Regions from separate parts of the Lachnoclostridium phocaeense genome, predicted to be linked through region 2. Evidence: a T-box and tRNA genes for the amino acid it is inferred to sense, from the RefSeq annotation. Region 2 holds a T-box; the other holds one or more tRNA genes.
The links. The T-box of region 2 lies ahead of proS (proline--tRNA ligase). A T-box ahead of a tRNA ligase gene usually reads a tRNA of that ligase, here a tRNA-Pro.
Positions count from the first base shown of each region.

Region 1: it has a tRNA-Pro gene. The T-box ahead of proS (proline--tRNA ligase) is inferred to sense a tRNA for this amino acid. The anticodon was not compared.

Region 1 covers NZ_CAUGIN010000035.1:19,656-24,075, forward strand. The annotation lists gene dapF (diaminopimelate epimerase) at 1-130, shown strand, start outside; gene Q5911_RS12975 (LL-diaminopimelate aminotransferase) at 162-1,376, shown strand; tRNA gene Q5911_RS12980 (tRNA-Gln) at 1,750-1,820, shown strand; tRNA gene Q5911_RS12985 (tRNA-Pro) at 1,875-1,948, shown strand; gene Q5911_RS12990 (hypothetical protein) at 2,079-2,564, shown strand; gene Q5911_RS12995 (TnpV protein) at 2,819-3,199, shown strand; gene Q5911_RS13000 (hypothetical protein) at 3,196-3,342, shown strand; gene Q5911_RS13005 (TetR/AcrR family transcriptional regulator) at 3,817-4,419, shown strand; gene Q5911_RS13010 (hypothetical protein) at 4,412-4,420, shown strand, end outside.
Region 2 covers NZ_CAUGIN010000004.1:16,377-20,796, forward strand. The annotation lists gene Q5911_RS02565 (hypothetical protein) at 1-131, shown strand, start outside; gene Q5911_RS02570 (RluA family pseudouridine synthase) at 128-805, opposite strand; gene Q5911_RS02575 (hypothetical protein) at 1,178-1,474, shown strand; gene Q5911_RS02580 (hypothetical protein) at 1,428-1,958, shown strand; T-box leader at 2,066-2,279, shown strand; gene proS (proline--tRNA ligase) at 2,446-3,888, shown strand; gene Q5911_RS02590 (CCA tRNA nucleotidyltransferase) at 4,062-4,420, shown strand, end outside.

The sequences.
Region 1 (4,420 bases), on a different contig from region 2:
AAATTACTTGACAGACCGCCAGGTTACTGTAAAATTAAAAGGAGGAGAACTGCTGGCAGAGTGGAGGGAGGACACCAACGAAATTCTGCTGACAGGGCCCGCTGTCCACGTGTTTGACGGCGAGGTATAATAGAATTTAAAAGAGAAGGAGAATACAAGAGATGTTTAAAGTAAATGAAGACTATCTGAAACTGCCGGGCAGCTATCTTTTTTCCACTATTGGAAAAAAAGTGGCAGCCTACCAGGAAGCCAACCCGGAAAAATCCATTATCCGTCTGGGCATCGGTGATGTGACCCAGCCGCTGGCTCCGGCCATCATTGACGCGCTTCACGGTGCAGTGGATGAGATGGCTCACGCAGAGACCTTTCACGGCTATGCCCCGGATCTTGGCTATGAGTTTCTCAGAAGCGCCATGGCAAAAAATGATTACCAGGACAGAGGCTGTGATATAAAGGCAGACGAGATTTTTATTTCTGACGGGGCAAAATGTGACTCCGGAAATATCCAGGAGATTTTTGCAAAGGACAATAAGATCGCTGTGTGCGACCCGGTATATCCGGTATACGTGGACACCAACGTCATGGCAGGCCGCACAGGCACCTATGATCCGGCTACAGAGACATGGAGCGATGTGATCTACATGCCCTGTACAAAGGAGACCAATTTTGCGCCGGAGCTTCCAAAAGAGACGCCGGACATCATTTACCTGTGCTTCCCCAACAACCCCACAGGTTCAACCATCACAAAGGCTCAGCTCCAGGAGTGGGTGGACTACGCCAATAAAGTGGGAGCTGTCATCATTTACGATGCAGCTTACGAGGCCTACATTTCCGAGGACGGCGTACCTCACAGCATCTATGAGTGCGAGGGTGCAAGAACCTGCGCCATCGAGCTGCGCAGCTTCTCAAAAAACGCAGGGTTTACAGGCGTCCGCCTGGGAGCCACCATTGTACCGAAAGACATTAAGTCCGGAGATGTGATGCTTCACTCTCTGTGGGCAAGACGCCACGGCACAAAATACAACGGCGCGCCCTATATCGTGCAGAAGGCCGGCGAGGCTGTCTACTCGGAGGCAGGAAAAGCACAGCTGAAAGAGCAGGTGGCTTACTACATGAACAATGCAAAAGTCATCTACCAGGGACTGAAAGACGCAGGCTACAATGTATCCGGTGGCGTCAACGCTCCGTACATCTGGCTGGAGACACCGGCCGGCATGACATCCTGGCAGTTCTTCGATCACCTGCTGGAGAAGGCCGGCGTTGTTGGCACACCAGGCTCAGGCTTTGGCCCCAGTGGAGAAGGCTACTTCCGGCTGACAGCTTTCGGCAGCTACGAGAACACAGTGGCAGCTATCGAGAGGATAAAGAAAATGTAGTAATCGGGGACGTAATACTTTTAAAAAGTATTACGTCCCCGATTACCTTTTATGGTGGGGAATTGTGTAAATTGTAATCTGAACGCACACAATTCCTGACAGATATACTGCGTGACAAATATATTGCCTGTATGCCGGAAAAGCCGGAAATACAGGCAAATGAAAGCAGAGTGTATCTGGGAAAACAATGGCAGGTGCCTCCGAAAAACGTGATACACAATAGAGAAAACTGCAAAAATAGTGCGGGTGGGAAAATAGATAGATAATCTTTTGACAAAAAAATAAAAAAAGTTAAAAAAAGGCTTGCTTTTTTGGAAAAGCCTGCTATAATAATATTTGTTCGCTGAACAAAACGAACACAGAAGCTTAGTAATGCGGATTGGTGTAATGGCAGCACAGCAGACTCTGACTCTGTTAGTAGAGGTTCGAGTCCTCTATCCGTAGTTCCTTGGCAGGGGAACCGGAACTTCTGTAAAAAGAAGTTTCGGTCAATATTAACGGAGTGTGGCTCAGCTTGGTAGAGCGCTACGTTCGGGACGTAGAGGTCGCAGGTTCAAATCCTGTCACTCCGATTTTTTGATGAATACCACAAACCTATGAGATTGGGTTTGTGGTATTTTTTTGTTGTACATCCTGGAAGATGGAATTATACTTTGGGTAGTGGAAGTGAAACGAATTTAGAGGTGTCGAAAGGATAAGCATATGACAGATAAAGAAGAAAAAGAGTTTTTGAAAAGAATTTCAAATGCTAAGTCACATAAGATATTTGTAGAAGATGGAATAAAGCTAAATAGTTGCATTAGAGGAGTATACGGCTTTTTTGCTAAAAAAGAAAACGAAGAAATTCCTTTTTATATTGGGAAATCGAATAACATTTTTACTAGAATGTTTTGTGGTCATATATACGATTATTTACGAGGGGTTAGAAAAACAGATGTACAAAAAAATATAGAAAGTTTTTTGAGTAAAGGATATGAAATACATGTAAAGATACTAAAAGTAGTAGAATATAAAGGTGACAGTTTTATACAAGACGCAAATAGACTTGCATTAGCGGAATTAAACGAAATAGTTAATCAACAAAATAGAGGGTTTTGTATAACAGAAGACCAACTTTCAGAGGCAGTAAAAAAGAGATACGAAAAGAAGGAATGGGATAACAAATATGGAAGAAAAATTGGAATTTGAATATCAGTAAATTATGACCTCTCAACAGAGGTTACAGTGTTTTAATAAAATCCTCCAAAAGCCCTGAAAATAAAGGATTTATCGCAATGTATTCTCCTTATCTCTTTATACGGTTACACACAAGTTTACTCTTTCTCTCCTTGCTCATAAGGGCAAATACAAGGGCAAGAAAATCTCATAACAAGATATAACAGAGTGTGGCAATCGGGAAACTGTGATGTATGTGCGAATATATAATTTTGGAGGATTACAAAATGAAACAGTACATCTACAACGAGCAAAACGGTCTTTGGTATGAGCTATGGGGCGATTATTATATCCCCTGCTTGGAACTACCAACCGAAAAAGAAGAACGGCACATCGGCGTATGGGGGCAGCGGCATTTGCGGTATATCCGTGAGCATAAAAAGGCGCTTTATACCAGTCTTTTGACAAGCGGCAGGCTGCATTCCTACCTTGCCGATGTTGAGGAACAGGCGCAGGAGCTGTTTGACCGTCTTATGAAGCAGCGGGCAGAGCGTGAGGGCATTACCGAAACGCTGAAAACCGACAATCAAATGGAGTGGGTGCAGAGAATGAACGCCCTCCGGTTGGCGGTTACGGAAACCGTCAATGCCGAGGTGATCTTCGTATGAGAAAGAAGAAATACCACCTTTATTTGACGGCAGAAGAAAGACGGTATGTTTTTAACGCCCTGCTTGCGTACCGCAATAAGCTGCTGGCGCAGGGCAGATATACAGACCTTATAGACGAGGTAATGATAAAGCTGCAAAAATGAGCCTGTAACGCTTTCAGACGCAAAAACGAGGGGTAAGGTACAAACACTTTGCCCCTCAAAGTTTAGGCTCTGGAAACGGCTTAAAATCACGCCTTTTTGACCTCTAAATGTCTACACGGCGGAATAGATGATTCGACCTGAATTGTTGATAGCGCACCCCATTTTTTCTCGAATAGAGGTTGAAAATCAGCGGGATTTGTGATAAAATTTTATATGTATATTTATGTTCAGAAAGGGGCTTGACAAAAATGGCGGCAGGAAGCACACTGGTAGCAAGCAAGCACAGCAAGCAAGCACAGCATAACTGCGCCCTTTTTCCTTGTCAAGAGTACAATCGCATATTTTTCAAAGGCGTATTCCGCCCGTTTTTATACGGATGGGGTACGCCTTTTTGTGTTGCCTGATAAACAGTACAATTTTTTTCTCATAGAATTTACCGCTTAGTCAATCAAAAAAAGCAGGAGGTGAATTATATTGCAAGAAAAAGGGATCCCGGAAAGGCGTACAGCATTTCTGGAAACCTGCTTTGATACTTTTTGTGAAAACGGATTGGAAAACACGAGTTTGAAAATGCTTGCAGATGCTTGTGGGGTTACCAATGGGAGCTTACTTTATTATTTTGAAAGTAAGGATAATCTTGTAATCGAAGCCACTGCCCACTGTATGGCAAAGGTGGAGGACGACTTTATGTCACAGGCCCCAACCAGTTTTGCGGACATCGAACGTTTCTTGCGGGAAATGCCTTATCTCACCGCAAAGCTCCACGGGGCAAAATACCGCTTTATGTATCAAGTATATGCAAGTCCAAAGTACCGGGAATACGGCAAGGAATTTTTCAAAGGTGTTAATATCAGGTATCACAATTATGCCGAACTGCTTTCCGGCAAACTGGGGATGCCCACAGATTTTATCCAGGGCATGACCTATCTGTTTGTCCGTGCCTGTGTTCATTATGCGCTGTTTGAGGACGAGGACTATCTACAGTTACAGTTAAATGCAATTCGTACTTCCCTGCGGGCATTTATTGCCATGAAAACAGGGAGTGAAAATTGGAAAGCAGGTGGTGCCCATGAGTAAA
Region 2 (4,420 bases):
GAGAAGAATTTTATGCCAAGATCAAGCGGAGCACCAACGGCGGAGGAGAAAATTCTCCCCTTCTGGACGGACAGGATGACGCCTACGAGCTCTTCTTTGCGGCGCTGGAACAGGGGCCCGCTGGGGACTAGACATCTTGTTCCAGACAGAACTGCATCCGCTTTCCGGTGGAGGGGTGAAGGAACTCCAGACAGTAAGCGCACAGCTTCAGTACCTGCCATGTGCCTGCTTCCCGGGCGGCAGGATTATACTTTGTGTCTCCCAAGAGGGGGCATCCCATGTGTGCCATCTGCACCCGGATCTGGTGGTGACGGCCCGTAAGAAGGTGGATTTCCAGCTCCGCCTGGCTGTCAGACCTGTCCGGGAAAAATGGCGCTTCTTCCGTGATGGTGCGGTATGTAAGCTCCGCTTTTTTGGCCCCAGGCGTATCCGGGGAGCAGATGCGGGAGGTGTTGGTACGCCCGTCCCGGACGATATAGTCCCGGAGTGTGCCGGAGGGGGCAGAAGGAATTTCTTCTGTCAGGGCCCGGTAGTATTTTCCGAAGGAGCTGCCTGTGAGCTGCGCGTTCAGAGAGGCAGCGCTTTTTTTTGTTTTTGCAAAAACGAGAAGGCCGGACACCGGCTGGTCCAGGCGGTGGATAACCGCCAGATAAGGTTCCTGTCCCTGGCGGGCCAGATGGTTTTTCAGCATGCTCTCCATGTCCGGCGTGCCGATGCGGCGGCTCTGCACGGGGATGCCGTGAGGCTTGCTGCAGACGAGGATCTCCCTGTCTTCATACAGGATGTTAAACGAATTTTTCTGCATAGGTAGTCTGCTCCTGATTCTACTGAATTTATTGTCTGGTAAGCATTATAGCATTTCCCGGTATCCGTGTCAGTTTTTTGTTTATGAAAAATTCTTCAAAGGATACTGCTTGCTTTTTTATGTGAAGTGGGTATAATGGAATATGTAAAGAGGATCTGCTTCGGTTCTGAGAAGTTTTCGCTTTACAGCCTATCTTTTGTTTCAAGGCTGATTCAGCCATGTTCACAGAGATTTTTGGTAAAAAACAAACCCGGGGAAAAGGGGGATCTGCATGAGAATCTGAAATTCCGTATGAATCCGTCAATATACATAAATTACCTGTAGATATTGAAAAACAGTAAGGAAGATACTATAATTTAAGGAGAAAATTTTATGGAAAATACAGAAAAACTAAATATGCAGACAACAGACGTACACCCGGGAAAAGGCATGCCGTCCGGTCCGCTGGCTGACATGAATCTGATGGATGATTTTATGTTTGATGTGGCAACGACGGATCTTGAGACGAGCAAAGTGACTATTGAGCTGTCTCTCGGTATTCGTATCAGAAGGATTGCCTGGAAAGAGGGGCAGAAAGTGATTCATAATCTTCCCGGCAAGAGGGGCATACGGATGGACTTCTATGTGGAAGATGAGGCCGGCTTATATTATTGTTATCTGTGGCTTTGATCTGTTTGGGATGGGATTGTACCGCTATACTTTTGATAACCGGTGCCAGGAAAGGCCGGATCTTGTGCTGGGAGATGGATGCAGAAAAATCATTCTGAACACCCGGGGAAGAAATGAGGACGAAGTGGAGAAACCGCTTGTGGATTTCCTGAAATATGTGGAACAAAGCAGCGAAGAGAACGTACCTGAGAATTGTGATGAGCGTCTGAAGTATCTGCATGGCAGAGTCAGTCATATTAAAGCCGACGAGCAGATTGGAGTGACCTATATGCATATGGAGGAAAGAGACCGTCTCATCCGGGAGGAAGGAGAGAAAGCGAAGGAAATTTCTCAAGTCAGGAAAAAGATGGGCAGAGGAATGGAGACAGAACAGATTGCAGAGCAGCTGGAACTGGAAAAAACTTATGTACAGAGCCTTATGGATATGATCCGGTCAAATCCGGAGCTGGACGACTATGCTCTGGCAAGAGAACTGGAAGGATAGAAATTGCCCCCTTGACAAATAAATGGGTATTCGCTAAAATTACGGTTAACTGATATATTATATTCAGACAAAAGCATACCTGCTGGCAGTGATGGCTGCAGAAGGCAGGACTGGCAGTGAAGAGGAATAGTAATGATAAGGCCGATGCGCGCAGAGAAGGGATCCTGTGGCTGAAAGTTCCCTGCATCCGGGTATCACGAACCCACCTTGGAGCCTCTGTGTGAAAATGCAGCGTTTTGTCAGCGTTAATGGCAGACAGAGAGAACTGCAGGAGGACTGCAGTTAATTAGGGTGGTACCGCCGAACTTTTCGGTCCCTTTTTCGGGGAGACGAGAGGTCCGGCGATTTTTTTATTTCTGCGGCTTAAAAGCCCTCTGGCAGGAGGCGCCTGTGGAGAGAAAAGATCGGCCGGCATATCATTTCCCAAAATCAGACACACGGGGCAGGGGGCTCCGGAGAAAAATCAAGAAAAAAGGAGAAAAAAGTCATGGCTAATGAAAAGAAATTAGTAAAAAATATCACTTCCCGCGATGAAAACTTCGCACAGTGGTATACAGACGTAGTGCGCGAGGCTGAACTCTGCGACTACTCCAGCGTAAAGGGATGTCTGAACTACCTTCCTAACGGATATGCTATCTGGGAGCTGATCCAGGCAGATCTGGACAGACGTTTTAAAGAGACAGGCGTAGAGAATGTATGTCTGCCTATGCTGATCCCGGAAAGTCTTCTTGAGAAAGAGGCAGAGCATATTGAAGGATTTGCACCTGAGGTTGCCTGGGTAACACACGGAGGTATGGACAGACTCCAGGAGCGTCTCTGCATCCGTCCTACATCTGAGACGCTGTTCTGCGACCTCTGGTCTAAGACAGTCAAGTCCTACAGAGACCTTCCGAAGGTATGGAACCAGTGGAATTCCGTTCTTCGCTGGGAGAAGACCACAAGGCCGTTCCTTCGCTCCAGAGAGTTCCTGTGGCAGGAGGGACACACCATCCACGCCACATACGAGGAAGCAGAAGCACGTACCATCCAGATGTTCCACGTATATGAGGACTGCTACAGAGAGACAATGGCTATTCCTTTCGTGTCCGGAAGAAAGGCTGAGCATGAGAAATTCGCCGGAGCACAGGATACCTACACCATCGAGGCTCTGATGCACGACGGAAAGGCACTCCAGTCAGCTACCAGCCACTTCTTCGGAAGCGGTTTCCCGGATGCTTTCGGCATCAAGTATCTGGATAAGAACAACCAGCTCCAGAGCGTGTACGAGACATCCTGGGGATGGTCCACAAGAAGTATCGGCGCCCTGATCATGGTTCACGGTGATGACAGCGGACTTGTGCTGCCGCCTCACGTAGCACCTGTAGAGTGCCGCATCATTCCTATCGCACAGCACAAAGAGGGCGTGCTGGATCGGGCAGATGCGCTGCTGGATGAGCTGAAGAAAGCCGGATACAGAGTGAAGATCGACGACTCCGACAAGAGCACAGGATGGAAGTTCTCCGAGCAGGAGATGCTTGGTATTCCTACACGTATCGAGATCGGACCGAAGGATATCGAGAAGAACCAGGTAGTTGTTGTGCGTCGTGATAACCGTGAGAAGATCATTGTTTCCATGGATGAGATCGCAGTAAAGCTGCGTGAGATCCTTGAGACGATCCAGCAGGATATGTACAACAGAGCTGAGAAGTTCCTGAATGACCACATCGACACAGCCACAAACATGGATGAGATGGTGGAGAAATTCAAGGCCAACAGAGGCTTTGTAAAAGCATGCTGGTGCGGAGATCCGGAGTGCGAGGGCGAAGTGAAATACGCTACAGGCGGAGCTGCCACAAGATGTCTGATCGAGGATGAGGAGTTCGTCTCCGACAAGTGTATCTGGTGCGGAAAGCCTGCGAAGCACATGGCATACTGGGGCAAATCTTACTAATCCCTGCCGGTTCCTGGAGGCTGCCTCCGGGGCGGAGGCGCAGCGGGATCACCGTATGCGAAGAGAGAATATACAAGGGCGGAAGGACAAAAACTTCCGCCCTTATCTTGCGCCTGAAACAGGAAATGGGCTATGATATAGACACGAAAATAGATTTTAAAGGACTGATAGATATGAATGGCGTCAGACAGACACATATATCCATGCCGGAGAAAGTGAAAGAGATCATTGGCACGCTGAGAGCCGCCGGCTTTGAGGCCTGGGCGGTGGGCGGCTGCGTCCGGGACAGTATCCTGGGCAGGGAGCCGGAGGACTGGGACATCACCACCTCCGCCACGCCGGAGCAGACAAAGGAGCTGTTTTCCCGGACTTTTGACACAGGGATCCAGCACGGGACAGTGACCGTGCTCCTGGACGGGGAGGGGTTCGAGGTGACCACCTACCGGATCGACGGGGCCTACGAGGACAGCAGGCATCCCAAAGAGGTGACTTTTACGAGGAACCTGAAAGATGACCTGCTGCGCCGGGACTT